Regions from separate parts of the Aneurinibacillus uraniidurans genome, predicted to be linked through region 3. Evidence: a T-box and tRNA genes for the amino acid it is inferred to sense, from the RefSeq annotation. Region 3 holds a T-box; the other regions hold tRNA genes.

Region 1 (3,515 bases), 1.6 Mb from region 3:
TCTGCTCTCGCTTGAATATCGTGAATCAAACGTGTGCCAATTCCTTTATTTTGATATTCGGCAAGTAAAGACACATCAATAAACCATATGACTTGATTTGTGACTTGATTTGTGACTTCAGTCATAATCTGACCGATACGCACCGTACCAAGCAGAATAATGTTATGATTGGCTGTTCGATGCTGAAGCTCGTACGAACGTCTCTGCATAGCAAACTGCATACGAAGAAATACTTCCAGTTCTTCCTCACCCCAGCCTACTTGTACAAGTTCCTTCTCTCTTGTCTCCTTATAGACTTGATAAAGGAAAGAAGCATCAGCAGCAGTCGCATTGCGTGTATGAATCAAGCTATTTTCACCTCCATCCTCTAACAAAGAACGCGATGTGAATGACTACATTCAGATAGATAAAATGCAAAAAAGGGTATCCCACAAGCTACTGAACGAGCTGCTTGCAGGATAACCCTCTTCCTTTTTTTCTCTTGATCTTTAGTTGATTAATTCAGACTTTTGGAGAAGTTGCTGAACAATCGCCGCAACTTCTTCTCTCGAGATAAACTCTTTTTTACAACTTGCATTAGTGATGTAGAGGATAATGTCGAAGTTCAAGCCCTACCAGTCCTTTTTCTCGATAAACTTTAAATAGCTACAGATTGTTTGGAGTGTACGGCCAAGAAGCATGACAATGTCTTCGTTTCTTTCCACAAGGATGAAGATAAACAGTTTGATACCGTTCAAACATCACTCATTTCATGTCACCAAACATAAGTGGAACCTCTTCTTCCTTTCTACTTGCTCTTGTTGTTTGATTATGCAGCCATTCCATAGCAACATAAGGAAACTTCTCCCCTACCCTATAAAACCCAAGTCGTTCATACAAACATTGCGCTGGATTGTTATGCAGTACATGTAAACGTACAGCCTTCCCCGTCTCTTCTGCTCTCGCTTGAATATCATGAATCAAACGCGTACCAATCCCTTTATTTTGGTATTCTGCAAGCAAAGAAACATCAATAATCCAGATAGAACGATCCGTGATTTTGGTCATAATCTGACCGATGCGCACCGTATCAAGCAAGATAATGTTATGATCAGCCGCTAGATGCTGAAGCGCATACGAACGTCTCTGCATGTCGAACTGCACACGAAGAAGTCCTTCCTGCTCTTCTGCATCCCATCCCATTTGTGAAAGTTCCTTCTCTCTTGCCTCCTTATAGGCTTGATAAAGGAAGGATGTATCATAGGCAGTCACATTGCGTGTATGAATCAAGCTACTTTCACCTCCAGCCTCGAACTCTTACAATCATAATTTCATCTTATCAAACGGTCCTGAACATTTTCTGAACATTGGGTTGATGTAAGTAGATAAAAGGAAGCTCATCGAAAAAAGAACGCGATGTGGATACTATATCCAATAGATAAATTTAAAAAAGGGGTATCCCACAAGCGATTCGACCAACTGCTTACAGGATAACCCTACTCATCTTTTATTTCTTATTATCTTTAATTTAAGAAGGTAAGAACCTTCCTTCACATATTCCCGTAACAAGTTCATCAATTTTTAAATTAAAGGTGATACCTTCTGCTTGCAATTTAAACTTTCTTTCATCAGGTGTGTAGATCATGTCATACCCATTCACTTGATATAAGGTCACCGTATCTCCCTTTAAATCAGCATTACGCTTTATTTTATATAGAATAACAAATAGCCTTCTCCATATCAGTGCATATGGGTCTTTTTGCTGTGTTGACACCAATTCCAATATTACTTCACTTAACACATCCGTCCCACCTATACCTATCATTCAATTCTACTGTCATCATATTTTTAAAAAGTAACAAAGATCAAGAAACTTTTTTGTACTAGCGTGAAATAATACAAACATAGCCCTGTGCTCTCAATCTAATAGAGAACCACAGGGCTATGTTACTTTTGCCTTTATATGATGCGGTCGGCGAGACTCGAACTCGCACGATCATGGATCACTACCCCCTCAAGATAGCGTGTCTGCCAATTCCACCACGACCGCAAAATCTATATAAATGGTGGGCCTAGGCTGACTCGAACAGCCGACCTCACGCTTATCAGGCGTGCGCTCTAACCAACTGAGCTATAGGCCCATGGCGGAGGGAGCAGGATTCGAACCCGCGTGGGCTTGCACCCTAACGGTTTTCAAGACCGCCCCGTTATGACCACTTCGGTATCCCTCCACATGTATGAAAAACTGGCAGGGGCAGTAGGAATCGAACCCACACTGGAGGTTTTGGAGACCTCTGTTCTACCGTTAAACTATGCCCCTATATAAAGTAGCGGCGGAGGGGATCGAACCCCCGACCTTACGGGTATGAACCGTACGCTCTAGCCAGCTGAGCTACACCGCCATATGTAGACATAAAAATGGTCGGGAAGACAGGATTCGAACCTGCGACACCCTGGTCCCAAACCAGGTACTCTACCAAGCTGAGCTACTTCCCGACATACTATGGCGTGCCCGGAGAGACTCGAACTCCCAACCTTCTGATTCGTAGTCAGACACTCTATCCGATTGAGCTACGGGCACATATGAACTTGATGGAGCGGGTGATGGGAATCGAACCCACGTATTCAGCTTGGAAGGCTGATGTTCTACCATTGAACTACACCCGCAATATGGTACCGATGGTCGGGGTCGAACCGACACTCCAGAAGGAACACGATTTTGAGTCGTGCGCGTCTGCCAATTCCGCCACATCGGCATAAGATGTACAGGAGGTACCCGGATTTGAACCGGGGAATAAAGGTTTTGCAGACCTTGGCCTTACCACTTGGCTATACCTCCAGAAATACCAAGAAAAGCGGACAACGAGACTCGAACTCGCGACCCCGACCTTGGCAAGGTCGTGCTCTACCAACTGAGCTATGTCCGCATGTATGGTGCGGGTGGAGGGACTTGAACCCCCACGCCGAAGCGCTAGATCCTAAGTCTAGTGCGTCTGCCAATTCCGCCACACCCGCATAATTCATTTACCGCATATGGATAAATGGTGAGCCATACTGGACTCGAACCAGTGACACCCTGATTAAAAGTCAGGTGCTCTACCAACTGAGCTAATGGCTCGCTATAAAATGGCTGGGGTACCTGGATTCGAACCAGGGAGTGACGGAGTCAAAGTCCGTTGCCTTACCGCTTGGCTATACCCCAATAAAACTGGTGGAGGGGGACGGATTCGAACCGCCGAACCCACAGGGAGCGGATTTACAGTCCGCCGCGTTTAGCCACTTCGCTACCCCTCCATATTTATTTAAATGCCGGCGAAAGGACTTGAACCCTCAACCCCCTGATTACAAGTCAGGTGCTCTACCAGTTGAGCTACACCGGCTTATTCATGGCGGAGCCGACGGGACTCGAACCCGCGACCTCCGGAGTGACAGTCCAGCGTGAACTCCAACTTCACCACGGCTCCGCATTATGGTTGCACCTTTCAGGCACTACAGTCTCATCCTAGCTTAGAACATAACCCGACGTAGTTAGGATG
Region 2 (8,790 bases), 800 kb from region 3:
GAAGTGCAGCAATGTACGGAGCTGACGAATACTAATCGGTCGAGGGCTTAACCAATATAAACTTGCGTTTTGTTTCGATTCAGTTTTGAAGGTGCTATACACTTTCATACGGCACTATTCCGCAGTAGCTCAGTCGGTAGAGCAATCGGCTGTTAACCGATCGGTCGCTGGTTCGAGTCCGGCCTGCGGAGCCATGGCCCGTTGGAGAAGCGGCTTAACTCACATGCCTTTCACGCATGCATTCAGGGGTTCGAATCCCCTACGGGTCATTTCAAGGAAGTTCTGCTAAAGTCGCGACGTCCTGTCGCGACGCAGAACCTAGTACATCCTTGTACGTCGGAGGATTAGCTCAGCTGGGAGAGCATCTGCCTTACAAGCAGAGGGTCGGCGGTTCGATCCCGTCATCCTCCATCCTTATTCTAAAGGAAGTTCTGCTAAGAGCAGGCACGTCCTGTGCCTAACGCAGAACCTAGTACATCCTGTACGTCGCCGGTGTAGCTCAACTGGTAGAGCACCTGACTTGTAATCAGGGGGTTGAGGGTTCAAGTCCTTTCGCCGGCACCATTTTTTAAAATAGTGATTTATGTAATGCGGAGCCGTGGTGAAGTTGGAGTTCACGCTGGACTGTCACTCCGGAGGTCGCGGGTTCGAGTCCCGTCGGCTCCGCCATTTATTCAATAAGGTAATATGCGGGTGTAGTTCAATGGTAGAACATCAGCCTTCCAAGCTGAATACGTGGGTTCGATTCCCATCACCCGCTCCATAGTATTACTATGTGCCCGTAGCTCAATCGGATAGAGTGTCTGACTACGAATCAGAAGGTTGGGAGTTCGAGTCTCTCCGGGCACGCCATTATATTTTTTGAATAAGATAATTTGGCGGCGTAGCTCAGCTGGCTAGAGCGTACGGTTCATACCCGTAAGGTCGGGGGTTCGATCCCCTCTGCCGCTACTTTCATTACAGGGGCATAGTTTAACGGTAGAACAGAGGTCTCCAAAACCTCCAGTGTGGGTTCGATTCCTACTGCCCCTGCCATTTTTATACTTGCGGAGGGATACCGAAGTGGTCATAACGGGGCGGTCTTGAAAACCGTTAGGGTGCAAGCCCACGCGGGTTCGAATCCTGCTCCCTCCGCCATTCCTGAATAAGGGCCCTTAGCTCAGCTGGTAGAGCGGTCGGCTCATAACCGATTGGTCGCAGGTTCGAGTCCTGCAGGGCCCATTTTTGCTTTACAAAAACAGACACCATTTTCCAGGGAATATATTTTGGAAGTATGGTGTTTTTCTGTTTAACAAAGAAGATGAAAAATAGCCGCTGTTTCCTATAAAGGAACAGCGGCTATTTTTATTACATGTTTAGTGTAAAGGTAAGTAAAAGATCGTTGCCAGTATCATCGGTAATACTATAAGGAGCATCTAAAAATGTCTCAAAGAAAGAGGCGGGCACATATAGGCTATCATTCTTTTCAGAGGCCGCAGCAGGCATAGAGGCAGAAGTACCATCTTCTTTAAGAACTTGCTTGCTTCCTGCTTTTATTTTGTACGTATGATCTCCCTTTTTAATCATTACAAGCTGAGAGACGGGATCAAAGTTTACTTCTGCATTCACTGTTTCTGCTGTATAGCGCAGCGGAAGATACAGCTGTTTATTCTCATAGTAGTAATGATTAGAAGAATCTACAGAAGAAAGAGGAGTTACATACAGATGCTTTGTTTCACTAATGGCGTCTTTCAGTATCGCATGTAGAAAACCTTGTGGATGAAAGGCGCTGAGCAGCTTGTGATTTTTTGTTAAGTCTTCGAAATTTACTGTTTCTGTATTTGCAGGATAGACGATAGGTGTAACTTTTCCGAAATTCCACATGTATTCATCAATCTCTACATTCAATTGGATTGCTCCAGGCAGTGTTCCATCTTTATCTTTAAACATAAAATCGAGCTTACCAATGGAACGAACAGGAAGGTTGTTAGCATCTACAAAATAGTCGAGTGTGAGAGAAAATGATTGCAGACCCTGTTCACGTGCCATTTCTGCAACCTTTTTCGGTGGGTATTGCTTTTCCATTTGTTTAATTTCTTTAAGTGCCTCGGCGAAATTTTGTGCCAAAATGTCTTCTGAAATGTCATTTTTGGAAGCAAGGCTTGGATCGATTTTATTCATTTCTTGGACGATGTTTAGCAGGAACGTACGTACTTTTGGATCATCTGCTGCATCTTTTGCGATGCTATAAAATAAAGCTGTAAGTTCTTCGATATTTAACGTAACAGAAATATGAGAAGCTGTCGTAGACTGTCCGTTCGGCAGTGTGACTGACACATTTCCTTTGTTCTGAATATGAGGTAAGTTATAGCTATGCTTTTCACTATATTCTTGAATAAAAGCAACGGTCAGCTCATTCATACGCTTTTGAAATTCGGCAAGCGCCTCTGGATTGATTTCAGATGTTTGCGGTGCAAGAGAGGCAAACAGGTACTTAGAGTCCAGAGGAGTTTTAACATAAGCAGCCTTTGGAGAAAGTAGAACGGTAAGCGATGCATTTTGGTCGCCTGTCCATAATTTCTCCTTACGAAGAAGGCTGTCATGATTTAACGTCATGGTCATGCTCGCATGTTGACGGTCATACTGAGAGCCTTTGAGTGTAATTCCTTCACGCATCGTTTTAAGAAATTCCTCTGCATCCTGAAGTTCTTTATCGGTTGGCTTCCTCATATGGGCAAGCTTTAGCATAATGTCTGCATCCTTGCTTGTCATCCGAATTGTGCTTTGAAAATCATAGTTTGGTTGGGAAGCCGCTTTCACAAAAGCGTTGCGCAGGGTGAGAGCATCCCCGGAACAGCCAGAGAGCAAAGTAAGGATAAGTACTAAAAAAGCTAGTCCCCATTGTTTGTAATGTCGCATCTTTCTCCTCCATTTAAGGGAATTTTTTCTTTTATTCTCTCATCATAATGGATTATGAAAATTTTAACAACGAAAAAAGCGCTCTCAATCGTCATGATACAACGTTTGAGAGCGCTCGAAGGGAGAGTAGAAAAATGAGTTAGCTGTACTGTGGACGGAGCTGAGCGCGTTTGTTTACATGCTTATCGGCTCCAAGTGCGGCAATCGCCCCATCAGCGGCAGATAGAACAGCCTGCTTGATCGGGGTACGACGAGCGTCCCCGCCTGCGAATACGCCGTCTACGCTCGTTTGCAGAGATTCATTTACTTCAATGTAGCCTTCCGCATCGCGTTTGACGGCATCCTTCAGAAAGTCGGTACCTGGTTTCATACCGGCGAGATATAGGAAGATACCATCGACATCCCACGTTTCCAGCTCTTGCTGATCGTTCTGAATAACGGCCTTTTCTACATTGTTTTCGCCAATGATTTCTTTGACGCGATATTTTTTATAAATTTTGACGTTATCGCTAGACTCAAGTTTGGATAGATCAACGTCACCTTTTAGATTGCCTGTCGGGATGAGGAAGCGTACTTCCTTGCAGAATTTGGACAGGGTTTCTGCCTCATGCACCGCTTCTTCATTGTCACCTGTAACGATAACCGTACGCTCCTGGAAGAAAGCAGCGTCACATGTTGAGCAGTAGCTTACCCCACGGCCTGTAAATTCTTCTTCGCCTTTAATTTTGCTTGATGGAGCTTTGGCACCAACGGCGATAAATATACTTTTTGCTTTAATTGTGCCCTCTGGGACTTCAAGTTTTTTGATTTCTGGATCGGAGAAATCAACAGACAGGACGTTCGTACGCACAAATGTCGCGCCAAAATCATGTGCCTGTTCTTGCATGCGCTGAAGCAGTTCAAGACCCGTCAGCTCTTCTTTAACACCTGGATAGTTAGCAATTTTATGCGTAATTGCAAGTGTACCGGCTGATGGCGCCTTGTCAATCACGAGAGTTTTTAGACGACCACGAGCTGCGTATACGGCTGCCGATGCGCCTGCCGGTCCACCCCCGATGGTGACAAGATCGTACACTTCATTGAGAATACTTTTATCAACGGATTTAAAAATTCCTTCCGCTTGACCATCTGATGGAGCGGCAGGAGATTCATTTTGAGCTGCTGCAGTATTAGGGACTGGACCTTCGTAATCATCAGGAAGCTCAAGTAGCTTGCGCATTTTCGGCTCCTGAAAGCCAAGAACGAGTTTGCCATTGATGTAGGTAGCAGGCGTACCAAAAATTTTCTTCTGTTGTAGCTGGTCGAAGTACTCCTTATTCTCTGATACGTTGCGTTCTTCGTAAGAAATGCCCCATGCATTCAGTTGTTCTTTTACTTTTTTGCAGTAGGGACAGCCGTGGCTTGTGTATACAATTACATTGGACTCCGTCATATATTTCCTCCTGATCGTATCGTAGTCATTCTATTATTTGCATGAATCGTAAAAAGATGAATGGTGTAGTCACTCTTTGTTTCTATTTGATATTAATTTAAAATCGTTATCAATAACTTACGATTTCATTATATGTAGGTGATAAGATATTGTCAACCTTCATATTCATAAAAAAAGAGCGCGTAATTGCGCTCATAAACGTAACACTAAAACTTATCATCCTCAGCTACACCAGAGGGAACACAGGAAGCTACTGCTGTCGCCAGATCTGGGTCCGTAATCAAGAGGGTAAGTGGATAAAACGGAAAAGGACTCTCTTTATAGCGGTACAGTTTTGCTGCGTATTGTGCAGCTTCTGCGAACAGCTTGTGATCATCAATGCCTAGCTTGCCATGCCATGGGGTAGTGGATTTTGCTAAAGCTGCTTCAAACAGAAGAATCGCACCCTCGACATTGTTGTTGCGAAAGTGGTGCAGTGCGACAGCAATTTGTAATAGTGCTTGTAGGAGTTTGTTACGACCTTCTTGCATCCAGTACTCTTCCATTACTTCGTGGCACTCATAATAATCTTTTTCTACATTAAAATAGTACACGTATTCAACATATAAGCGATCGTACATCATAGGCTCCTTAGTTGAAGTAGCAACGGTCAATAACCGATAAATAATCAAGACGAGGTCGAAAGCTTTCCGGGATGCGGTGACCGTGTTCAGCGATATACGCATACGGAATAGATTTACGCCCATTTGCCTGATGGGCATCGTCCCAGAAACGGATGACGTGGGAAGCATCCAGTACATACGTCTCATCCTGCGTTGTGAAGCGTATGATTGTAAAGGCGATTCCGTCCTGTTTATGTACGAGGCGCATGTGGCTAATTTGATGCTCATGAAAATTTTTTAGCGGAAGCGACGTATGATTGCGCGTTTCTTTCGCTTCAAAATCGATATAACGCCCCCGGTATACACCGTTGTAATCTGTCGTGGATGGCTGGCGGAAATAGGCTTCCCGGATGACCGCAGCAGAGCGAGATGGATAATCGACTTTTACAATTTGGAGCGGTGTCGGTTTTTTATGAACAGCGGCCATTTCGTGTGCCACATAATATTGGTTGCTTTCATTTACCTCTTCCTCAAGTGTCATTCCTCGATTGGCAGCCCCTTGCTGCTTTGTCTGCATCATAGCGAGGAATTCACTTGCTTTCATGCGTTCCGGTGCAGAAGAGACCATCGAATCAGTCAGTTTCTGTTTCCCGTTTGGATAGTGGATCTTTCTCACGAGTGTTCACCTCTTCGTTATGTATCTTATCAGATGCGAAACGTTTTCGATACCGTATAATAACAAGACAGGTCTATAAGACAAGGAGGAAATGAAATGGATAATCTGTTAGAACTCATTAAAACACGCCGTACGATTGGAAAGGTCACGGATGAACCGGTGCCGCGTGAACATATTATGCAGATTCTGGATGCGGGGCATTGGGCACCGAGTCATCATAATACACAGCCGTGGAAATTTTTCGTCATGACGGGAGAAGGACGGAACCGTCTTGGCGAAGCATACGCCCGTATCTCGATTGAGGACAAGGGAGCAGAAGGAGAAGAAGCGGCTAAACTGCGGGAGAAAGGCATTCAGAAAGCCTACCGTGCGCCGCTAGTCATTGCGGTTGCTTGCGTACCAACAGAAGGGGAACGTGTGATGATAAGGGAAGAGGTAGCCGCTACATCTGCATGCGTACAAAATATGCTGTTGGCTGCGCATGCGCTTGGATATGGCGCAATCTGGCGTACGGGTGCACCATGTTATGATGTACGAATGAAAGAAGAATTCGGGCTTGGAACCCACGATGAGATGGTGGCGCTTCTGTATATCGGACGTCCGCAGATGGAGCGAACCGGTATTCGTATGAACCTGGAAACAAAAATAGAATGGTTTACTTCATAACATGAAGAAAGCGGACAGGAATCATCTGTCCGCTTTTTCGTCTAGAAAACTTTCTTTTGTGCTCGTTCTTCCTTGAGAATCTCGACCGCTTCCCGGAAGCGCATCGAGTGAATAATCTCCCGTTCACGCAGGAACGTAAGAGAGTCCTTTAAATCTACATCATCTGTCAGGTCAATGAGCCACTGATAAGTCGCACGCGCTTTTTCCTCAGCTGCAATATCTTCGTACAGGTCCGCGATTGGATCGCCTTTGGCCGCGATATAGGAGACGGTAAAAGGTACACCTGATGCATTCGTATAAAACAGTGCTTTGTCATGATTGGCATAATGCTCGCCTAGACCGGCCTCTTTCATCTGATCGGGGGTGGCATCCTTGGTTAGCTTATATACCATAGTCGCAATCATTTCGAGGTGGGCGAGTTCTTCGGTGCCGATGTCATTGAGAAGCCCGATGATTTTAGGTGGGACCGTGTAGCGCTGGTTGAGGTAGCGGAGTGCGGCAGCTAGTTCACCGTCTGCACCACCGTATTGTTCAACCAAAAACTTGGCCATACGTGGGTCACATTTGCTGACACGAACCGGGTGTTGTAGTTTTTTTTCATATATCCACACAATGGATCCCCTCCTTCGAATAAGTAGTCATACTTGCCATGGCCACGGTTGGTCTTTCCACATAAATGGAGTAGGTGACAGGCTATATCCGAAGCTTGTAAGAGGCCCGAACAGACATTCAAATTGCTTTTTCAGATGCATGCTTTTTTGCACGTATTCATTGTACTGAGCAATGGCTGCCTGATCGTTTGGATGTGTGTCGAGGTAGAGGTTTAATTCTACGATAATAAAATCCGTTTCTTGAAGCTCATGAAGCAGCTCATAGTATTTTTTTTCGTTTTCTTGCATTATTTAGTCAGCCTCCTCCCGTTTACCAGACTTATGCGGGCTCTCATATGGCGCAAAAAGAGCCGGCCATAATGTACCGTGGTGAAAAGCTTGAGCCGGAGAGAACTGGGGGAGTCCCGGTGGCTGGAATGTCATGTACAGTTGAGGTGGTGTTTCGTATGTTCGGATTGTCATCGGGGGACAAGGGTTAAACGGACTGTTATATACGGTATACGTCTTACGAAACGTATGCACGTCATCCATCTCCTCTCGTTTGTTCAATCTTTCCTATATGTACAGCAAACTTGCATGTCTTAGTACTTTTTTTGTGAAGTAGGCTATTCGCTGATTTTCGACAATTTTCATATGTTTTCTTGCTGTATATGCTAGATTGCTGTCGATTTACTTGCTTGAATTTTTACATCAGTATGGTATAAATGAAAAGGCAGAAGAAACGAACGTGAAGTGGTTGTGTACATATATAAGGAGGAATCAGGACATGGAATATGCAATTATTGCCCTGCTTCTAGGAAGCATTGGCCTTCTCGTCTATTCATTCTATAAAGAGAAGGACCAGGTAACTCAACTAGAAGTGAAAATGGAAAACTTATCGATTCAAATCCTGCAGGAGATTCACCAGGTACAAAAGGCACAAAAAACGATGAAGCCACAGACAAGCCGTAAAGCAACCGAAACACGCCGTGCGAAAGAAGATCTGAAGGAGCAAAAAGAAGGTGCGTAAGATCGCCATTTCTAAAAATACAATCCGGGGATTTGCAGCGGGTGTGATTGTTGCTACAGGCGTACTGTCGCTTACTTATTACGGCACGGCATCGAATGCACCAGAGGCAAAAGCAGACAGTACGAGTGACGCAGCAGCGTCTCCAACAGCGATCAAGAAAATTGATATGCCAGAACCACAATCCGGCACATCTACATCAATGGCGAAGCCAACTTATAACATGACGCTCGTCATCGGGAAAGGCATGAGTCCGGAAGATGCAGCGGCTAAGCTTGAGGAAAATAAAATCATTGAGAATAAGAAGTATTTGGTGAAATATTTAAATGACATGAGCTGGATGGGTTCCGTGCGATCCGGCACGTATGAAGTAAATAGTGATATGACAATTAAAGAGATTGCGGCTTTACTGGCGCACAAAAAAGTACAAAAATAAGGAGAAGCGAGCTTTTAGCCCGCCTCTCCTTATTTTTTGTTATTTTCGTTTTAGCGTGTAAGAAATCTCAAAAATACGGTTCCAGGGCAGAGTTGCTTTCTCGACACGGAAACGGATCGGAGCCTGCTGCATCCCTGCTTGTGTGCGGGTTACATAAGAGAGGGAGGAAAGGAGACGATTCGCTTCGGTCGGCATAGGTGCGGTAACGATTGCCTCTTCCTTGGGGTCAAGCTTGCGAGCCTGATCATAACGGTGCACATACTGTGGGCGCTTCACTGCATTGTAGTAATAATCTTCTGCATAGCGCAGGGCCATCCATTCTTCATGCGCGGTATTCCAGACAGGTTCTCCCCGAATCATCTCCATATGAGCCAGCAGAAGTCCGATTGTATTCCCACCTGTATTCCACGATGCGTAGCTTTCAAACTGTCCAGATAGCTTCTGCCTTATGTACGCTTCCATA
Region 3 (18,940 bases):
CATACGCATTAATCATTAAAAACGGTTTGGCAAAAGAAGAAATCAATAACTACCTATTAAAATGTGGTTGGTTCCAAGATTTTGCCCGCTACTCTTTCCAGCTTCAGCCTGAAGAATTTGTTCATATCCTGCTCGATGAAATGGTTCGTTCCGGAGCAGCAAGCTGGCACAATAATCATTTAATCGCAACCACCCCATACCAAGTACCACCAAAGGAATGGATGAATAAAAATATAAAGCCGAAAGATTGGAGAACCTAAGATTATCTCACTTAACTAAAAGAGGAAAATAAATTCACTTCCCCTTCTACTTACGAAAAACGAGCGGCTTATCACCTGCTGAGGTATCAGCAGGTGATAAGCCGCTCGTTAAAAGCGTAGGAAAAATCGTTTTTATTCTTTTTCCTCCATTAAATCTTCCCGTACTTTTGTTAAAATTTCACCTAACCAGTTAGTTCCTAGCCATTTCGTCCGATCCAATATTCTTGGATCATCTTCACTTAATCCCACACCCCAAATTCGATCAACCGGACTTGCCTCTACAATGGTTGTTCCTGCCGTAGCCAATAATTTTTTCTTTAGCTCTACGTTTTGCGAAAACTTTGCGTAACTTCCATCATAGACAATTTGCTTGCAAGCTTGTTCCCACTTTTTTTGATCAAAATTCTTTACTTTACGACCGAGCTTCTTTTGTTCGTTAGGCGATTTCGTTTGTAATATTTTTTGAGCAATGGTTTCATCATTAAATAATTTTGCTTTTTGATACATCATATACTGCTCAGCACAATTAAACACAATATTATTCACACAAAATGTGCCTGGATACCATTGAGAAAAAGGTGATTTAGATCGCCAAAAAAATGTGAACTTCTCCATATAACTCATATCTCTCCTCTACAAATTATTTTTGCACTTCTACCCGCAGCCCATTTGGAAAAATAAGCACATACGAGCCAAAATCAAGCGCCTGCTTACAGCAACGGCTCATCAGCTTCTTGCGATTTTTCTTTTCAAGCCCGGTGAATGTCCCACAAACCGAGCAGTGCGTTTCATAGCCTTCCTGCATCGCCAATGCGTATAACGGAGCACCAATCCGCCTGCATTCTTCTTTAAAAGCAGCGTCTTCATCCCGGAATGGTTTGCCTTCGATAAACAAATGATAATGAGCCAGCTCATGTTTCAATGTAGCAATCACGTGCCGAGCACCAAACTGGTTGTACTGCCACATGCTCTGAATAATGCGCAGCGGTTTATGGGCTCGCGGATCAAACATGAAATAACCGGCCGCATTTTTCAGTGACTTATCCCACTCAATCGGAATTTTGCATGGACGTCCGTAGTAGGTAAGACTAAGCTGATTGCCGATCTGGGCCAGTTCTTTGTGATCGCTTGTATCAATCGTCTGTCTTGTGACAAGTCGTTTGAGACGATTGATATGTTCAAGAGCTTCCTCATACGAAAGCTGAACTAATAAAGAATCAGGCTTCTCCCCTGCTTCTAACACAAGAGAGTATAAGTATTTCATCATTAGGGCAGTAGGTTTTATATCATTCATACCTATTATTGTAAGAGAGCGATCTCATTCTCGCAACACATTCAACGCCTATGGTATAATCGAAACGCACAAAGAATCTAACTGAACTGAAATGGAGATGTCCATGTTACCATTTGAAGAAAAGCTCGCAGTTATTGAATCATTCCCTGAATTGCAGCGGAAAAACGTCTCGCTTGGACGAGTAAATTTTCACTATGATGAAAGCATATTTGACAAAAAAATCGTCGTGTATCATCTGCATCCGAACGGAAATGGCTTTGTTTACACCGGACAGCTGCCGGGCTATGAATCAGATGATCGAGGTTTAACAAATATTCGCGACTATTCCGCAGCGGATCTTCGCTCTTTAATCAAGTCGTCCATTGATTCCTTATCATCTCACCATACATCGGCTGTTACAGAAGATGGACAGGAAGAACGTTGGGCAGGGCCGGATCAACATATACTTGTACTTATGTATGAAAACGAGCTATGGAATGTATATACCGGATTGAATCTGGAAGCTTCTTTTGAGTCGTATGACGAAGCAGAACAATATCTACGTGAAGAAGGCTTTCATCGCCTGTAGATAATAAAAGATCCACCTGTTAGGAAAATGGTGTAGGCTGTATCAGCCCCATTTCTAGGCAGGTGGATTTTTGTTGTCATCATTATACGGTTTTCTGCACGAGCTGTAGCAACTTATCGGACGTATGCGAAATTGTATCAAAAGTTGCTTTCATTTCTTCCGATGTTGCCGCATTTTCTCGCGCATGAGCAGCAATTCGCTGAATGGATTCATTTATGTACGTGATGGAAGCAATAATATTCTCCAGCTGGTTTGCGATGTCGTCCGTTGAAGATCGACTTTGTTCTGACATTGTTTGAATTTCTTTCGCCACTACTGAGAAGCCTCGTCCTTGCTCTCCGGCCCGCGCCGCTTCAATGGACGCATTAAGCCCAAGAATTTTAGATTGTGTTTAAATTTTCTGAATAAACGAAAGCACATTATTTATTTCTTGAATGTCACTCTTTACGGATAACGAGCGATTCGATAATTCTTCTACATGAACGGCTACATCATGAGAAGCATGTGCAATATGATCGGTTGTTGAGGTCAAATCGGTAATCGCGATCACTAAGTCGCTCGAAGCTAAACGGATCGTATCCAGTTTTTCGTTGGAAACGACCGCACTAAAAATCGCAATGAGTTCCCCATTATCAAATATAGGAATAGCGGTAGATATGTAGGAAAACCCGTATTTTTCTACCCCTCGTTCTTCGCGTAATGGATGGGTAACTTTTGTACGCCATACTTTTTCCACAACTGTTCCTTTTATATTTTCGATACGTGTTCCGAGTGGGAGTTTAAAATCTAACTTTTCTCCTGGCAAATACCCGATTAGTTTTTCATGGTCATACAGCAAAAGGCACGTATCTTCCGGGTAACCGGCCTGATAAATTTTCATAACATCTATGATGCTTTGGAGTAGTGGGTTCACATTCGTCACCTTTCTATCTTTTTAAAAGTATTTAGATCATTATGCTATGATTTAATTGGTAAAGTGTAGTAATAAATTAAAAAACTAGGTATGTGGGTCTATTTACATATTGTAGTTCAAGGAAAAGTTTGTATAATATTCGAAGTAAACTTATAGTTTGATAAAAATAAACTTTCTTGACCGCAAGTTTACTCCAGGTGAACAAAGTGAAGGAGAATACCATGCAGATCGGGAAAAAAATAAAAAATTTACGCTTAAAAAAAGGACTAACGCAGGAAGAGCTAGGAGAACGGACTGATTTAAGTAAAGGATACATCTCCCAACTCGAACGGGATTTAAGCTCCCCCTCTCTCGAAACGTTTTTTCATATTCTTGAAGTGCTCGGCTGTACTCCGAATTCGTTCTTTAATGAAGAAGAACGGGAACAAAAAGTCGTGTATAGCGAAGAAGAACAAACCGGTTTCACGGATGAGGAGCGCGGCTATCATATTCAATGGCTCGTGCCAGAGTCTAATGAAAAAGAAATGGAGCCGATTCATCTGCTGCTTCAGGAAAAAGGAGAATTTAAAAAGTTTGAACCATCACTTTCCGAGACGTTCGCGTATGTACTGCGCGGGCGCATTGCCGTTCGGCTTGGTAAGCACGTATATCATGCCAAGGCCGGGGAAGCGATCTATTTCCATGCATCCGATGAACATCAGATTGTAAACGATGACACGGGCCCATCCGAACTCCTTCTCGTTGCGACCGAATCATATTTGTAAGCACAACTCTACTAATTTGAACAAGGAGTCATAGCTATGAACACAACGAACACGATTATTCGCTTTGAACATGTTACAAAGCAATATGATGAAGATGCGCCTGTGCTTGATAATGTCAGCTTTGAAATTGAGCGCGGGAAATTCTACACCCTCCTCGGCCCATCCGGCTGTGGAAAAACGACGATTCTCCGCCTTATTGCCGGCTTTACTGAGCCATCTCATGGAAACATTTATTTTAACGGCACAGTGATCAATCACGTTCCAGCGAATGAACGTCAAGTAAATACAGTATTCCAGGATTATGCCCTTTTCCCCCACCTCAACGTCTTTGAAAATGTAGCGTTTGGCCTGCGCATTAAAAAAATGAAAGAAGCTGCGATTCAGGCGAAAGTAAAAGAAGCCCTTCGCTTCGTTAACCTGGACGGTTATGAAAAACGGGAAATTAGTGAAATGTCCGGCGGGCAGCGACAACGGGTTGCAATTGCTCGGGCGATCGTGAATGAGCCGGAAGTCATCTTGCTTGATGAGCCGCTGTCCGCACTTGATCTGAAGCTTCGAACAGAGATGCAGTATGAGCTGCGTGAGCTGCAGCAGCGTCTGGGCATTACATTTATTTTTGTTACGCACGATCAGGAAGAGGCGCTGGCGATGTCCGATGAGATTTTTGTGCTCAATGAAGGTAAAATCCAGCAAAGCGGCACCCCGACAGACATTTATGATGAGCCGATCAACCGCTTTGTCGCAGATTTTATCGGAGAATCGAATATCGTGTCGGGGAAAATGATTGATGATTTCCGCGTGGAATTCGCCGGGAAGCAGTTTGAGTGTGTCGATCAGGGCTTCAACCGAGATGAACCGATTGAAATCGTGATTCGACCGGAAGACCTGGAAGTAACAACACGTGAAAATGGAAAACTTCAGGTACGAGTTGACTCCCAGCTATTCCGGGGCGTCCATTATGAGATTTGCTGCTATGATGAAGGCGGAAATGAATGGCTCGTCCACTCTACCCGCCAGGCAGTTGTCGGCGAAACGGTAGGTCTCTATTTCGATCCAGAAGCGATCCATGTTATGCGCTTCGGCGAAACAGAAGAAGAATTCGATAAGCGGCTCGAATCGTACGATGAGGTTCACCATGCAAAATAGAATTCGTAACGTATATCTCGCTCCTTATTTGCTCTGGATTGTGCTGTTTGTGATTGCCCCTCTTTTACTTGTCCTCTACTATTCGTTTTTTGACATTGAGGGGCACTTTACGCTAGCGAATTATGAGAAGTTTTTTACGCCCGTTTATTTAAAAATGACGCTGAGCTCATTCTGGTATGCCTTTCTTATTACGGCATTCTCGCTGTTGATTGCGTATCCGACCGCATATTTCTTGACCAAGACAAAGCATAAGCAATTATGGCTGCTGCTCATTATTTTACCAACATGGATCAACCTGCTGCTGAAAGCTTATGCGTTTCTGGGGATTTTCGGTACATACGGAACAGCAAACGCCCTGTTAGAAGTGCTCGGTATCGGCAAAAAACAAATCTTATTTACCGATTTTAGTTTTTTGTTTGTATCGGTCTATATTTTTATTCCGTTTATGATTTTACCGATTTTCAATGCGCTTGAGAAATTGAATCCATCGTTTATCGATGCAGCCCGCGACCTGGGAGCATCTTCATGGACGACATTTCGCCGTGTGATTTTCCCGCTGACACTTGATGGCGTAAAATCAGGCTGCCAAGCGGTATTTATTCCAGCTCTGTCATTGTTTATGATCACCCGTCTCGTTGCCGGTAACCGGGTCATTACGCTTGGGACTGCGATCGAACAGCACTTCCTCGTAACACAAGATTGGGGAATGGGCGCAACCATTGCCGTCTTCCTCATCCTTGCCATGGTGATCATTATGATCGTAACAGGAAAGCGGAAGTGAGGGTGGGTCGATGATGAAGCTAAAACGAAATCTATCAAATGTATATTTATGTGTTGTATTTGTCATTTTGTATGCACCGATCTTTTATTTGACATATTACTCGTTCAACAGCGGCGGGTCCATGCATGAATTTGAAGGCTTTACACTGAAATGGTACGAGGAAGTGTTTCATGATACGCGTTTGCTCATTATTGTGCTAAATACGCTTGTGATCGCCCTTCTATCCGCAGCGCTCTCGACAATACTTGGCGTAGCCGGGGCATTGGCTATTCACCATGTTAGACGGCATCAAGCAAAGAACATGCTGCTTTCGTTGAACAATGTATTGATTGTAAGCCCGGATATTATTATTGGTGCGTCTTTTCTCATCCTATTTACCATTGCGGGTATTAAGCTTGGCTTTACATCGGTATTATTGTCGCATATCGCCTTTAGTGTACCAATTGTGGTCATTATGGTGCTGCCGAAGCTGCAGGATATGAGCCCAACGCTGATCGATGCGGCTCGTGATTTAGGAGCAAGTCAGTGGGATGTACTGACGAAAGTGGTCCTGCCGGTTATTACACCCGGAATTTTCGCAGGATTTTTTATGGCATTGACGTATTCCCTTGATGATTTTGCGGTTACATTCTTTGTGACAGGGAACGGATTCTCAACGTTATCCGTTGAAATCTATTCACGCGCTCGCCAAGGTATCGCCCTTAACATTAACGCACTGTCCACGCTTATTTTCCTGTTTACGATTGTACTGGTCATCGGCTATTACTTCATTAATAAGCGCAGCAACGGTCGAGCGAAAGGAGCTGGATTACGTCCATGAAGCAGCTAACACGTATGTTTATCCTTTTGTTTGCCGTCGCGTTTGCCTTGATGTTTGTAACATCCCGCCTTAATTCAACACAGGGCTATACTGGTGCTAATACGCTGACGGTGTATAACTGGGGTGATTATATCGATCCAGAACTCATAACAGAATTTGAAAAAGAAACCGGAATTAAAGTCATCTATCAAACCTTTGATTCAAATGAAGCCATGATCACGAAAATCGCGCAAGGTGGAACAACATTCGATGTCGCTGTTCCGTCTGAATATACGATCAGCAAGATGAAGGAAGAGAATCTCCTTCTGCCGATTGATCATGCTAAAATTCCGAACTTGAAAAACATTAACCCGCGCTTTCTTAATTTATCGTTCGATCCAAATAATACATACTCCGTCCCCTACTTCTGGGGAACGGTTGGGATTGTATACAACCCTGAAATGCTCGGGGGTAAAAAGATTACGAAGTGGAATGACTTGTGGAGCCCGGATTTACGCAATCAGATTTTACTCGTAGACGGTGCGCGTGAAGTGATGGGCATGGGGCTGAACAGTCTGCACTACTCGTTAAATGATACGAATGAAGCGCATCTTCAGGAAGCAAAGCAAAAGCTGACGACTCTAATGCCGAACGTAAAAGCTATTGTCGGGGATGAAATTAAAATGCTGCTTGCCAATGAAGAAGCTGCTGTCGGTGTGGTCTGGTCGGGAGATGCAAGTGAAATTATGGGCCAGAACGAAAAGCTTGATTATGTTGTACCGGAGGAAGGCTCAAACTTATGGTTTGATAACATGGTCATTCCGAAAACAGCTAAAAACATCGAAGGTGCTCATAAATTTATTAACTTCATGCTCGATCCGAAGCATGCCGCACAAAATGCTGAATATGTAGGCTACTCGACACCGAATGAAAAAGCGTTGGCCTTCTTACCAAAAGATATCGCAGAAGATGAACGATTTTACCCAAGTCCAGACGTAACAGGAAAACTTGAAGTATATGAAAACCTTGGCAAGCGTATGCTCGCCCATTATAATGAACTGTTCCTGGAGTTCAAAATGCATACAAAATAAGTAAAAGCCTGACGAATCTATCAGATTTCGTCAGGCTTTTTTGGTCATATACTCTTTATCGAATATCGTTTTTATCTAAATATTTCAAGAGAAAATGGACAAGATACGCTACGATCCCGAATGAAAGCACAAGATAAATCGCTACCTTTAACAAGTTGCCAGATCACTCCTATAATAAAAAATCATGTTTGTTCCGCTTATTCTTTTCCAACATTTTAATATGGGCTTGTTTATCTCGCAAGCCTTTTGACAGAATGCTTGCAACGTTTAAACATGATTTCTTAGGCATGATCCCCGGATTTATGATTTTTTTACAGCTTTGCATTCATGATCTTCTACGATAATCTCGATCTGCTTCACGTCGCCTTCTTCAATCAACAGGTCAGCAATACGGTCTTCAATCTCCTGCTGGATGACCCGACGCAATGGACGAGCGCCAAAGGCAGGGTGATAGCCGCGATCTGCCAGCATCTCTTTCACCTCTGCTGTAACTGTGACAGCAATCCCCTGTTCGTACAATTCACTCAGGCTATCAGCAAGCATTACGTCGACAATTTGTACGAGATCTTGTTTTGCCAACTGATTAAACGAGATCACGGCATCAAAACGATTCAGGAATTCTGGTTTAAAGTAAGCTGTAAGCGAATCAGTAACGGTTGCAGGCTCCACCTTGCTTTCAGCCTCAAATCCGACTGTGATTTTCCGCTCCGCTACTCCTGCGTTGCTCGTCGCAATTACGACCGTATCTTTAAAGTTCACTGTGCGGCCCTGGCTGTCTGTCAGACGTCCGTCTTCGAGAATTTGCAGGAACATGTTCAACACATCCGGATGCGCTTTTTCAATCTCATCCAGCAGAATAATGCTGTATGGATTGCGGCGTACGCGTTCAGTCAGCTGGCCCGCTTCTTCATGGCCGACATAGCCTGGTGGTGAGCCGATCAGTTTAGAGACAGAATGTTTCTCCATGTATTCACTCATATCAAGGCGAATCATTGATTCTTTCGTGCCAAATAGCTCCTCGGCAAGCACACGGGTCAGCTCGGTTTTACCGACACCAGTCGGACCGACAAACAGGAACGAAGCAATTGGTCGATTTTTCGGCTTCAGTCCGGTGCGGCTGCGACGGATCGCTTTTGTTACCTGCTTAACGGCATCTGGCTGACCAATTACTCGTGCTGCAAGCTGTGCTTCCAGGTTCTGCATTTTTGTCTGTTCTGCGCTTTGCAATTTTCTAACCGGGATCCCCGTTTTTCGTTCAATAATGTCTTGAATATCTTCTACGGTTACATCCGTGCGTGCCACCTCGCCTTTATGACGATCAAGCTGTTCGAGAATGTGCATTTCTTCATCGCGAAGTTTGGCAGCACGTTCATATTCCTCTTTCACAGTAGCCGCTTGTTTCTCCTCGACAATCTCACGTAACCGTGCATGCTGCGCTTCTGTGTCATGCCCGGCTGTGCGCAAGTTCACTTTGGAACCTGCTTCATCAAGCAGGTCAATCGCTTTATCTGGCAGGAAACGATCCTGGATGTAACGATGTGACAGCTCAACGCAGGCACGAATCACTTCATCCGAATACGCCACTTCATGATACGCTTCGTATTTCGGACGCAGACCTTGCAGAATTTTGATCGCTTCTGGGACAGTTGGTTCTTTGACCATGACCGGCTGGAAGCGACGTTCGAGGGCAGCGTCTTTTTCAATCTGACGGTATTCTTTCAGTGTCGTTGCTCCGATTACTTGCAGCTCGCCCCTTGCAAGCGCTGGTTTCAGAATGTTGCCTGCATCCATTGAGCCTTCTGCTGAACCAGCACCGACGAGTAGATGAATTTCGTCAATGAACAAAATGACATTTTTACGTGCCTGTAGTTCGGTAATAATTTGCTTCATTTTTTCCTCGAATTGTCCTCGGATGCCCGTGCCTGCGACAAGTGAAGCGACATCGAGTGTATACACAACTTTATTGCGAAGTTTGGTTGGAACGTCTCCGTCAGAAATTCTGACAGCTAATCCTTCAGCGATCGCGGTCTTTCCGACGCCTGGTTCACCGAGTAAGACCGGATTGTTTTTCGTGCGACGGTTTAAAATTTCAATAATGCGCTCAATCTCATGATCGCGGCCAATTACCGGATCAATCAACCCGGCTTTTGCTGCTTCGCTCAAATTGCGTCCTGCGCTATCAAGAATGCCACCTTGCTGCGGTACAGCCATTGGTGAATGTTCAGCTCCCATCCCTTCGTTGGCAGGCGGCATTGAGAATCCTTTAAAAAGTGCATCCATGCCCGAGAAATTCGGGAATGACCCAGCTCCTGCTGGCATGCCCATTTTATTTGCAAATGTTGTATAGCAGTCACGGCAGAGATGCACCTTCTGCGTGTGATTTTGACGCTGCATCGTAACAAATACATGCGCCTGTTTTTGATTGCAGTTTTGACAAAGCATATGTCTGCCTCCTTTATTGTATCTGTTTTATCTGACATTGACTTTCTTTGACCTTATAGTTTGATTATATACTGACCTTTCCTGACTTTCAAGAGGTGCTGCAAAAATTGTTTATAATGAAAAACGGAGTTAGCTCCATCGTAGATACGATGTATAAGCCAACTCCGCTGCAAGTTTAAAAACGTTTTACGATCTGGAACAGAATTGTCGTAACAATAAGTGCCCCAACGGCTACAATCACAAACGTCATATATGTCCCTTCTTCCTGATAATGCTGTATTCTGCTCTTATCTTACCATATAAACATTTTATATGTTAGATTCACAGTGTAAACCGTGCCAATCCTGACAAACATATGGTTTTTCTTGCAATCAATCATATATTATCTTACTATTCTATATAATAATGAGAGAATTGGTGAGGAGGAAAGCACTTTTGAATAGGTTCAGCAAGCGATCGGTTCATTATGGTTGGATCATTCTTATCCTAATGACGCTTACCATCCTGGCAAGCATGGGGCTCGGACGCTTTTCTTTTGGTATTATGATTCCATTTATTCGCAATGATATGCAATTGTCTTACGCTTTAGTTGGCTATTTAACCACTGCACTTTTCTCTGGCTATCTTGTTGGCTCACTACTGGCGGGATCGTTTATTCATCGTTATCAGCATCGCCGGACGATTGTTTGCGGATTGTTCATCTTTTCCTCTGTACTATTTATTTTTTCACGTATAACCAGCTTTGCCGCGATGATTGTACTTGTGTTTCTACTCGGCTTCCTCATTGGTATCCTGAACATTTCAGCGCTTGGTCTTTTATTTAACTGGTTTGCAGACCGTAAAAAAGGGATGGCCCTTGGCATTGCTAATGCCGGTGGCGGTGGCGGCATGGTATTTAGCGGGATGTTTGTCCCGTATATGGTAAGCTACTCGCAGGCAGACAACGGGTGGCGGAACGCAACCTTGTTGTTTTTCGGCTTTTCGGCTGCCATCTGGCTCTTCTGTATGTTGTTTTTACGGAATAATCCTACTGAAGTGAAGCTGAGCAAAATCGGGGCAACAGATCCTTGCATACATACGGAGTCAAGTACGCCAGAACATAGCGGCGAACAGGAGGAGACTACCTTCCGCGCTTTGTTTCGCAATCCTGTATTTATGATGCTTGGGGGCAGCTATTTTTTATGGGGATTTAGCTATTTGATCTTTACTACTTTTCTAGTGGATTATTTAATGGAAGGGCTGAATTATTCCAAAATAGAAGCAGGCGGATTATTCTCCCTTGCTGGCATCTCTAGCATTGTAAGCGGATTCATTTGTGGTGCCTTATCCGATCGATTCGGGCGAGTGCGAGTTCTGACCTGGATATACAGTGTACAAAGTACGCTACTTCTACTTCTCCTACTCCCCCATCCAGTTACAATAACAGGATCTATATTTTTGTATGCGCTTACGTTATGGGGTGTTCCGACCTTAATGATGGCAAGTGTAGGCGACTTTCTCCCACCACGGGCTGTCCCGACCGGAATGGGGTTTCTGACTTTGTTTTTCAGCATCGGGCAGGCACTTTCTCCGCTTTGCACTGGCTGGGTCGTATCTGTTACCCATTCCTATACGACCTCCTTCTTCATCTCAGCTATTTGCTGCGCAGTCGGTGCATTATTGTTGATGGGGTTGGCGCGAAAACAGTACCTTGTAGCCAAAAATGATGCTCTATCTGTTTCTAAATCACTTTAAAACTCATGCAAAAAGGGGAAGCTAATTTGAAACGAATAGTTCCAATCATGTTATCGAGTGTTTTTTTACTAACAACTGGGTGTACTCCAGTTAATAAAACGAATGACAAAGAGATAAAAAGCGAAACTAAAGACAGTCAAAAGAAAAGCGATAAAAACAGTTCAGTAAATACCTCTGTCGATCGAAAACATGATTTTACCTATCTTGAACAATTACCAAAAGATAAACTAGAGACGTACAACCAATTTCTAGAGGATGGTAATCTCGATCATTTAACAGATTTCACACCAGAACAGATTGTCTTACTCTATATGAACTTAGTATTGAAACATGAAACTGATAAAATATATGCGCTAACTTACAATAATGGTCAACTTCCTTCTCTTGATAGATTCAAAGATGAATACGACCATTACTTATCTGAATATTTAAACGAAGATTATTTAGCATATCGATTTTATGACTCCATTTCAGTAGATGAGGAAACAAGAAAAAAGGACAGCCTTGTGGTCCAAATTAAAATTACGTATGGGACTACAACACGGGTTGTAAATTACGGATTAAAAAGGGAACAAAATGTTTGGAAACTGGACTTATACCATTTAGTAAAAGACTCAAAGAAAAGGGCAAAAAAATGTGAAGAAGCAGGAAGCTGATTGGTCGCTCCCTGCTTTTTCCCACTTGTATTCATCTGTTTCTAAGTTGTTTTCAATTATGAATGGTTTACAATTCGAACCGTAACAAGCTTACTTCCTACTTTTACTTGTTCCCCTGTCACTAGCTCATTACATACACGTAACGAATTCATAAGCAGGTTTTCCTGCAAGAGACTCTCGTAGCGTACCACGACTTGCTTCATTTCCTCATCCATGCTCATCTCGATATCAATCCGTAAGTTAACCGGTAACTGTAATTTCTTGCGGTATTCTTGAATCGCACGAAGTAATTCACGAACCAGTCCTTCCTGAACAAGTTCTTCTGTTAGCATCGTATCAAGAATAACGGTATATGGTCCGCTTGATGCGACAGCAAATCCTTTGTGTGGAACTTTTTCAATCTGTACATCTTCTGCGGTGATTGTAAGTGTCGTACCAGCAGGCGTTTGAAAATTAGCTTCTCCCCTATCCACAAACGATTTAGCTTGTGTATTCGTTAGACTTTGCAGCCACTGATTCACCTGATTGGTCTCCGCTCCAAACTTCGGACCTGCTTTTTTGAAATCCAATTTTAGCTTATACGACACGAAGTTCTCATCGTTTTGGATAACATGAAATGCTTTTACGTTTAATTCTTCTTTTATAATGTCACCATAAGCATCCCACTGAATGTCCTGGTTGTGCGTTACGATTAGTGACAGACTCGCTAATGGCTGCTTAACTTTTAAGGAAGCGGTATTTCGGATACTGCGCCCGACTTCCACAACCTGCAATACCGCATTCATCTCTTCTTCAAGCTTCGCATTAATTTTTGCTTCATTATAATCCGGATAGTCAGTTAGATGAACACTTCCGCCTTCGAGATTGGTATACATATCTTCAGCTATGAAAGGTGTAAAAGGCGCTAACAACTGACTTGTTTTTACGAGTACCTCATGCAACGTTGCATACGCCGCCGCTTTTTCCTCGCTCATCCCTTGCGACCAGAAACGGTCCCGTGAACGACGAACATACCAGTTACTCAGCTCCTCTACGAATGTGGCGATTTCCCGTGCTGCACTCGTAAATTGATAATCCTCCAGGCTTTCTCTAACTCGTTTGATCGTGCTGTGTAAACGGGACAAAATCCATTCATCCAGTTTAGTCCGAGCTTGCTTATATTTCTTATCTGGTTGATACTCGTCTAGGTTTGCATATAACACATAAAACCCGTATACATTTACAATCGTATCAATGACTTTGGACTTTGCTTCCTGTACGACGCGTTCAGAAAACCGTTTCGGATTCCACGGTGCGCTATCTGCTAGCAGCGCCCACCGTAATGCGTCTGCGCCAAACTTCCGGATTAAGTCAGCTGGTTCCAAGGCATTTCCTTTACTCTTGGACATTTTCTGGCCGTTCTCATCTAATATGTGACCAAGTGATAGCACACGCTTATACGGCGCTTTTCCGGTAAAGAGTGTAGATACAGCCAGCAGGCTATAAAACCAGCCGCGTGTCTGGTCAATCCCTTCGATCACAACATCAGCCGGAAATTGTTTCTCGAATTGCGCTTTGTTTGCAAATGGATAGTGATACTGTGCAAACGGCATTGATCCACTATCAAACCACACGTCAATCACTTCCGGGGTACGCGTCATCGCAGCACCGCACTTCGTACAGCACAGTTTGATTTCATCGACGTATGGCTTGTGCAATTCAATGGACTCTGTAACCGGATGAGTCGCATGATCTTGCAGCTCCTGTATGCTTTTCGGGGCGTATTGATGATCACACGCCTGGCATTGCCACACATTGAGCGGTGTTCCCCAGTATCTGTTTCGACTAATGTTCCAGTCGACCATGTTTTCCAGGAAGTTTCCGAATCGCCCGTGCTTAATATGATCGGGATACCATGTTACGCCTTCGTTATTCTGGATGAATTGCTCTTTTACAGCGGTTGTTTGAATGAACCAGCTCTCATTTGCATAGTACAGCAATGGTGCATCACAGCGCCAGCAATGTGGGTAGCTGTGCTCGTGTTTTTCTTTATGGTACAGCAGACCTTTATCTGCTAAATAACGAATGATATCGACATCACAGTCTTTTACAAACCGGCCCTGGAATAAAGGGACTTCGCTCGTGTATCTTCCCTTTCCATCCACTACATTTACGAAAGAAAAGCCATTCTCGCGAATCACTTTGTAGTCATCTTCTCCGTACGCTGGCGCAATATGAACGATGCCAGTACCGCTTTGTTCTGTGACATAATCAGCCGTTACTACTTGATGTCCTTTTTCCACATTAACAAAGTCAAATGGCGGTACATAAGCAAGACCTGCTAGTTCCTTTCCTTTGTGCTCGGATAATACCGTATATTCCTGCTGTAAAACTTGTTCAGCTCGTGCCTTCGCAACAATATAAATGCAGTCTCCTTCTTTGACTCGTACGTACTCCAGATCAGGATGAACAGCTAGCGCTACATTTGCCGGAAGTGTCCATGGTGTTGTCGTCCAGCCTAAAAAATACTCATTCTTGCGGTCTTTCACTCTAAATTTAGCAGTAGCCGTTAAATCTTTGACGTTCTTATAGCCTTGTGCCACTTCATGCGAGCTAAGAGACGTTTGGCAGCTTGGGCAATACGGAGATACTCGGTGCCCTTTATATAATAAGCCTCGCTCATGCAAGGTTCCAAGAATGTTCCAAACGCTTTCGATATACGCATTATCCAGCGTGATATATGGGTTATCCATATCTACCCAGTATCCGATTTGCTCGGTAAAATCACGCCATTGCTTCTCGTACGTGAATACACTCTCCTTGCATTTCTCAATAAACGCTTCGACTCCATAGTTCTCGATTTCATGCTTACCCGAGATGCCGAGCTGCTTTTCTACACCAAGCTCAACCGGTAATCCATGCGTATCCCAGCCAGCTTTGCGGATGACTTGATGACCTGTCATCGTTTTGTAGCGCGCCACTACATCTTTAATGGTTCGCCCTAATGCATGCCCGACATGAGGAAGCCCGTTTGCTGTTGGCGGCCCTTCATAAAATACGAAGGATGGTTTCCCTTCCCGATTTTGAATCGATTGTTGAAAGGTGTTTTGTTCTTTCCATTGCTCATGAATCCGCTGTTCTCGCCCTGTGGCTGACTCTTTTACATTGACCTCTTTCATGTGATACCACTCCTTTTTGGGATTACAAAGCACACAAAAAACCCGCCCCTATGACTAGGGACGGGTTCACCCGCGGTACCACCCTGGCTTCTATCGATGACAAACCGTTCATCAATAGCACTCAGCAACGTACAATCATACGCGTTCTTTTTAACGGTAGAATCCCGTTCAAGCTTACTCGTATTCAGCTTGACTTCTCGGAGAGGATATTCGGCTGTGAACTGAACACCGGCTTTCAGCAACGACCGGCTCTCTGGGGAACAGACTCACAACGTACTTGTTCTCGTCATCGAATTTGTGTGCTTTTGTTACAGAACATTCTATTCAGTATCGAGCGACTTGTCAAATCCCAAATAAAAAACAATCACAAAATTGATCCAACTATAATTCACAAGTATAATCATTATGTATAAAGTAAGTTAATAATCATAAAAAATCCTGAAAATACCTTTCTAATTTGGTCATATCACGTGTTGAATCAAAATGGAGGCTTACTTATGGACTTAAAGTTATCTGGAAAAAAAGCACTTATTACAGGAGGAAGCCGTGGAATTGGTAAAGCTATTGCCCGTCAGCTGGCTCTGGAAGGTGTAGATTGTACGATTTGTTCTAGAAACGAATCCTCGCTAAAGATCACTGCAGAGGAATTAGCTCAGGAAACAAAAAGAAATATCTATCCGATCGTGGCAGATACTTCGAATCCTGACTCTATCCTAAACTTAGTTGAAAAATCAGCAGCAGCGATGGGTAGTATTGATATTCTGATCAACAGCGGCGCCCGTGTTGGTGGCGGAGAGCCCGAAGATTTTAACCACATTAAAGATGAACTTATTTTGAAAGATTTTGAAGAAAAGTATATGGGCTATTTTCGTTGTATGCGAGCAGTTGCTCCTTATATGATAGAAAATAATTGGGGGCGTATCATCAATATAAGTGGTCTGGCTGCTAGAATAGGCGGCAATTATTTTAGTTCCGGTCCGCGTAATGCATCTGTTGTCCATTTAACAAAATCCGCATCATTAGAATTAGGAAAGCATGGCATTAACGTCAATGCTATTTACCCAGGGATTGTCGATACGGAAACGAATAGGGAACGATTCACTAATGAGGAGGCTTTACGCAGGGCAGCAGAAATGAGTCCGCTCAACCGCTTGATTACAGCGGAGGAAATTGCTTATGTCGTTACCTTCCTAGCTTCACCTTTGTCGGCAGCGATTACTGGTGATGTCATTTCGGTAACCGGTGGTATAGGGAATACCGTTTATTATTAAAAACCTAGGACAAGTTAAATACGAAAGCTATGCTTGAGTTGGAAAATAACCGCAATTGGATTAGTCCCTATTCTTTCATAAGATAGGGACTATTTTGCTTCTTTTCCCAGCTTCACATGGTAGAAAGAACTTTTTATCCGAACTACTCAGTTTTTCAAAAACCATATAATTGTACGTCTATGATTTTATTGTCGACACAACGATAACAACTGCAAAATAAAGTAAAATACTACCTAAGCATCGATCAAACCAATAATTGTATCGATCGTAAAACTCTCTAAACTTTCGATAGGAAATGATAACAGATAAAAGCACAAACCATGATCCAACAGCTACGATAATTTCCGACCCATACACCCAACGAACCCAGTTTCCCGTATCGGCTGAAATAAATTGCGAAAAAACGCTCAGAAAAAATAGCGCCGCTTTTGGATTCAAAACATTACAGAAAAATCCTTCACGAAATCCTTGCATAAATGTTTTATTGTCGTTTACTTTTTGATGATTTGCTTGGTCGTGTCCATGCTGCGGCACAGACCGGATCGCTTGCCATCCAAGCCATGCTAAATAAAGCGAACCGACAAGTTTTATCGCGGTAAATAGACTTGGAACTTTTTCCATGATATACGTAAAACCTAAAACCGTATACGTAATATGAATAACCAAAGCAAAAGCAACGCCAAGTGCAGTAGCAATCCCTATACGACAGCCAAATCCCAGGCTATTTTTCATGACGATAAAAAAGTCAGGGCCTGGTGATAAAGCAGCTAGAATTCCAATGATAAACACCTCAACAAACAACACAACCGCCTCCTACTTTACTCTCTATTCAACATCTGGTTCGTGACAATGTACAAAAGATCAGGGTTGCCCTTCCAAATCCGCTCTATATGTTCTATCCCCCACTTCTCTGCCATCACTTTCATCATAATATCGTGCCGAATGTATTCTTTCGCAAGCAATACTAACATCGGGTCCTCCGTATGTAAGGCAACCGGCATCATTTCTTTAGAAAACCCGGCTATCATCACTTCTTCATTATCACAAACAGCAACCGTTAATCTCTGTCCCATACGCTGCTCCTCGATCGCAGCTGTTGAAGGATGATGATAAAATGTCGTACCAAAATGACTGGCAGATTCACAATTAAACAAAAGCGAATATAGCTGTACGCCCGAATCTACTGCTTTTTTCGCAAATGGTTGAATTTCATCTACTTCAGACTCCCATAAGGAAAGCCAAACTTCATGCCGAGCTTTTGAAAGTAAGGCGTTTATTTTATCGATGACAGGGCCTCTTTCTTTAATATGACGAATGACGTGCGCATCAGGAGGATGTTCAAGCGTCTGTAAGTTTTCCTCCAGGTAACTGAATGTTCGATCTTTTTCATCTCGTAAACGTCCAAGGAATTCTTTGGGTGGTACAGGCGTGTATGTTACCGGATCAGAACGCAGCTCGTTAATCGCACCATGAGAAATAAGCTTATTAATAGTTTGGTAAATCATGGATCTAGGAACCCCACTTTGTTTGCTTAATTCATAACCAGTGCTAGGTGATTGCCTCAGAAGTGCCAAGTATGCTTGACTTTCATATTTTGAAAATCCAATTTTCATTAAGTAGTCAATCAGTCTATCCATCATACCCTCCATTATAGTAGTTATATATATGACTACTATAATGGGATGTGGAGATTATTTCAAGTCTGATTCAAGATACGCGATATTGACAATTTATTTTTTCCACACTATAATTTCCAAAAAACCGACTAGTCGGTACAGTAGGAAGGATGAGTGAATTGACCGCATTTAAACGAGAAGAACTTTTAGAAGCCGCCTCCCGGGTTATTGCCTTAAAAGGATTAGATAAATTGACGCTTGATGCTGTCGCTGCAGAAGCAGGTGTAAGCAAAGGGGGATTGATGTACCACTTCCCGAATAAACAAGCGCTTATTACCGCTATGAATCATCAAGTGATCACCCGTTTTCAGCAAGAAATCGAGCGGGAGCAAGACAAGGCCCCAGCAGGCAGAGGAGCGTTTATTCGTGCCTATGCTTCGGCTACTC

What was found. The T-box of region 3 lies ahead of ileS (isoleucine--tRNA ligase). A T-box ahead of a tRNA ligase gene usually reads a tRNA of that ligase, here a tRNA-Ile.
Region 1: it has a tRNA-Ile gene. The T-box ahead of ileS (isoleucine--tRNA ligase) is inferred to sense a tRNA for this amino acid. The anticodon was not compared.
Region 2: it has a tRNA-Ile gene. The T-box ahead of ileS (isoleucine--tRNA ligase) is inferred to sense a tRNA for this amino acid. The anticodon was not compared.

Annotation. Positions count from the first base shown of each region.
Region 1 is NZ_CP116902.1:532,558-536,072, reverse strand. It holds gene PO771_RS02755 (GNAT family N-acetyltransferase) at 1-347, opposite strand, end outside; gene PO771_RS02750 (GNAT family N-acetyltransferase) at 745-1,269, opposite strand; gene PO771_RS02745 (hypothetical protein) at 1,508-1,780, opposite strand; tRNA gene PO771_RS02740 (tRNA-Leu) at 1,947-2,029, opposite strand; tRNA gene PO771_RS02735 (tRNA-Ile) at 2,044-2,120, opposite strand; tRNA gene PO771_RS02730 (tRNA-Ser) at 2,122-2,210, opposite strand; tRNA gene PO771_RS02725 (tRNA-Trp) at 2,226-2,299, opposite strand; tRNA gene PO771_RS02720 (tRNA-Met) at 2,308-2,381, opposite strand; tRNA gene PO771_RS02715 (tRNA-Pro) at 2,399-2,475, opposite strand; tRNA gene PO771_RS02710 (tRNA-Arg) at 2,484-2,560, opposite strand; tRNA gene PO771_RS02705 (tRNA-Gly) at 2,573-2,646, opposite strand; tRNA gene PO771_RS02700 (tRNA-Leu) at 2,651-2,735, opposite strand; tRNA gene PO771_RS02695 (tRNA-Cys) at 2,747-2,818, opposite strand; tRNA gene PO771_RS02690 (tRNA-Gly) at 2,834-2,906, opposite strand; tRNA gene PO771_RS02685 (tRNA-Leu) at 2,912-2,994, opposite strand; tRNA gene PO771_RS02680 (tRNA-Lys) at 3,022-3,097, opposite strand; tRNA gene PO771_RS02675 (tRNA-Gln) at 3,107-3,181, opposite strand; tRNA gene PO771_RS02670 (tRNA-Tyr) at 3,189-3,273, opposite strand; tRNA gene PO771_RS02665 (tRNA-Thr) at 3,287-3,359, opposite strand; tRNA gene PO771_RS02660 (tRNA-Asp) at 3,367-3,443, opposite strand.
Region 2 is NZ_CP116902.1:2,918,685-2,927,474, reverse strand. It holds rRNA gene PO771_RS14690 (23S ribosomal RNA) at 1-55, shown strand, start outside; tRNA gene PO771_RS14685 (tRNA-Asn) at 119-194, shown strand; tRNA gene PO771_RS14680 (tRNA-Glu) at 196-269, shown strand; tRNA gene PO771_RS14675 (tRNA-Val) at 339-411, shown strand; tRNA gene PO771_RS14670 (tRNA-Thr) at 489-564, shown strand; tRNA gene PO771_RS14665 (tRNA-Asp) at 593-669, shown strand; tRNA gene PO771_RS14660 (tRNA-Gly) at 690-763, shown strand; tRNA gene PO771_RS14655 (tRNA-Arg) at 776-852, shown strand; tRNA gene PO771_RS14650 (tRNA-Met) at 878-951, shown strand; tRNA gene PO771_RS14645 (tRNA-Trp) at 962-1,035, shown strand; tRNA gene PO771_RS14640 (tRNA-Ser) at 1,049-1,137, shown strand; tRNA gene PO771_RS14635 (tRNA-Ile) at 1,149-1,221, shown strand; gene PO771_RS14630 (copper amine oxidase N-terminal domain-containing protein) at 1,348-2,898, opposite strand; gene PO771_RS14625 (FAD-dependent oxidoreductase) at 3,038-4,330, opposite strand; gene PO771_RS14620 (DUF309 domain-containing protein) at 4,537-4,950, opposite strand; gene recU (Holliday junction resolvase RecU) at 4,961-5,599, opposite strand; gene PO771_RS14610 (nitroreductase family protein) at 5,705-6,274, shown strand; gene PO771_RS14605 (manganese catalase family protein) at 6,316-6,885, opposite strand; gene PO771_RS14600 (spore coat protein CotJB) at 6,913-7,173, opposite strand; gene PO771_RS14595 (spore coat associated protein CotJA) at 7,177-7,416, opposite strand; gene PO771_RS14590 (hypothetical protein) at 7,652-7,894, shown strand; gene PO771_RS14585 (hypothetical protein) at 7,887-8,327, shown strand; gene PO771_RS14580 (DUF4127 family protein) at 8,367-8,790, opposite strand, start outside.
Region 3 is NZ_CP116902.1:2,112,727-2,131,666, forward strand. It holds gene PO771_RS10560 (MBL fold metallo-hydrolase) at 1-260, shown strand, start outside; gene PO771_RS10565 (riboflavin biosynthesis intermediates N-glycosidase) at 393-875, opposite strand; gene PO771_RS10570 (SprT family zinc-dependent metalloprotease) at 901-1,554, opposite strand; gene PO771_RS10575 (hypothetical protein) at 1,658-2,122, shown strand; gene PO771_RS10580 (methyl-accepting chemotaxis protein) at 2,205-2,501, opposite strand; gene PO771_RS10585 (hypothetical protein) at 2,514-3,035, opposite strand; gene PO771_RS10590 (helix-turn-helix domain-containing protein) at 3,257-3,799, shown strand; gene PO771_RS10595 (ABC transporter ATP-binding protein) at 3,836-4,945, shown strand; gene PO771_RS10600 (ABC transporter permease) at 4,935-5,726, shown strand; gene PO771_RS10605 (ABC transporter permease) at 5,740-6,546, shown strand; gene PO771_RS10610 (ABC transporter substrate-binding protein) at 6,543-7,616, shown strand; gene PO771_RS10615 (ATP-dependent Clp protease ATP-binding subunit) at 7,917-10,058, opposite strand; gene PO771_RS10620 (MFS transporter) at 10,494-11,792, shown strand; gene PO771_RS10625 (hypothetical protein) at 11,819-12,448, shown strand; gene ileS (isoleucine--tRNA ligase) at 12,505-15,606, opposite strand; T-box leader at 15,660-15,905, opposite strand; gene PO771_RS10635 (SDR family NAD(P)-dependent oxidoreductase) at 16,104-16,877, shown strand; gene PO771_RS10640 (LysE family translocator) at 17,055-17,681, opposite strand; gene PO771_RS10645 (TrmB family transcriptional regulator) at 17,696-18,526, opposite strand; gene PO771_RS10650 (TetR/AcrR family transcriptional regulator) at 18,673-18,940, shown strand, end outside.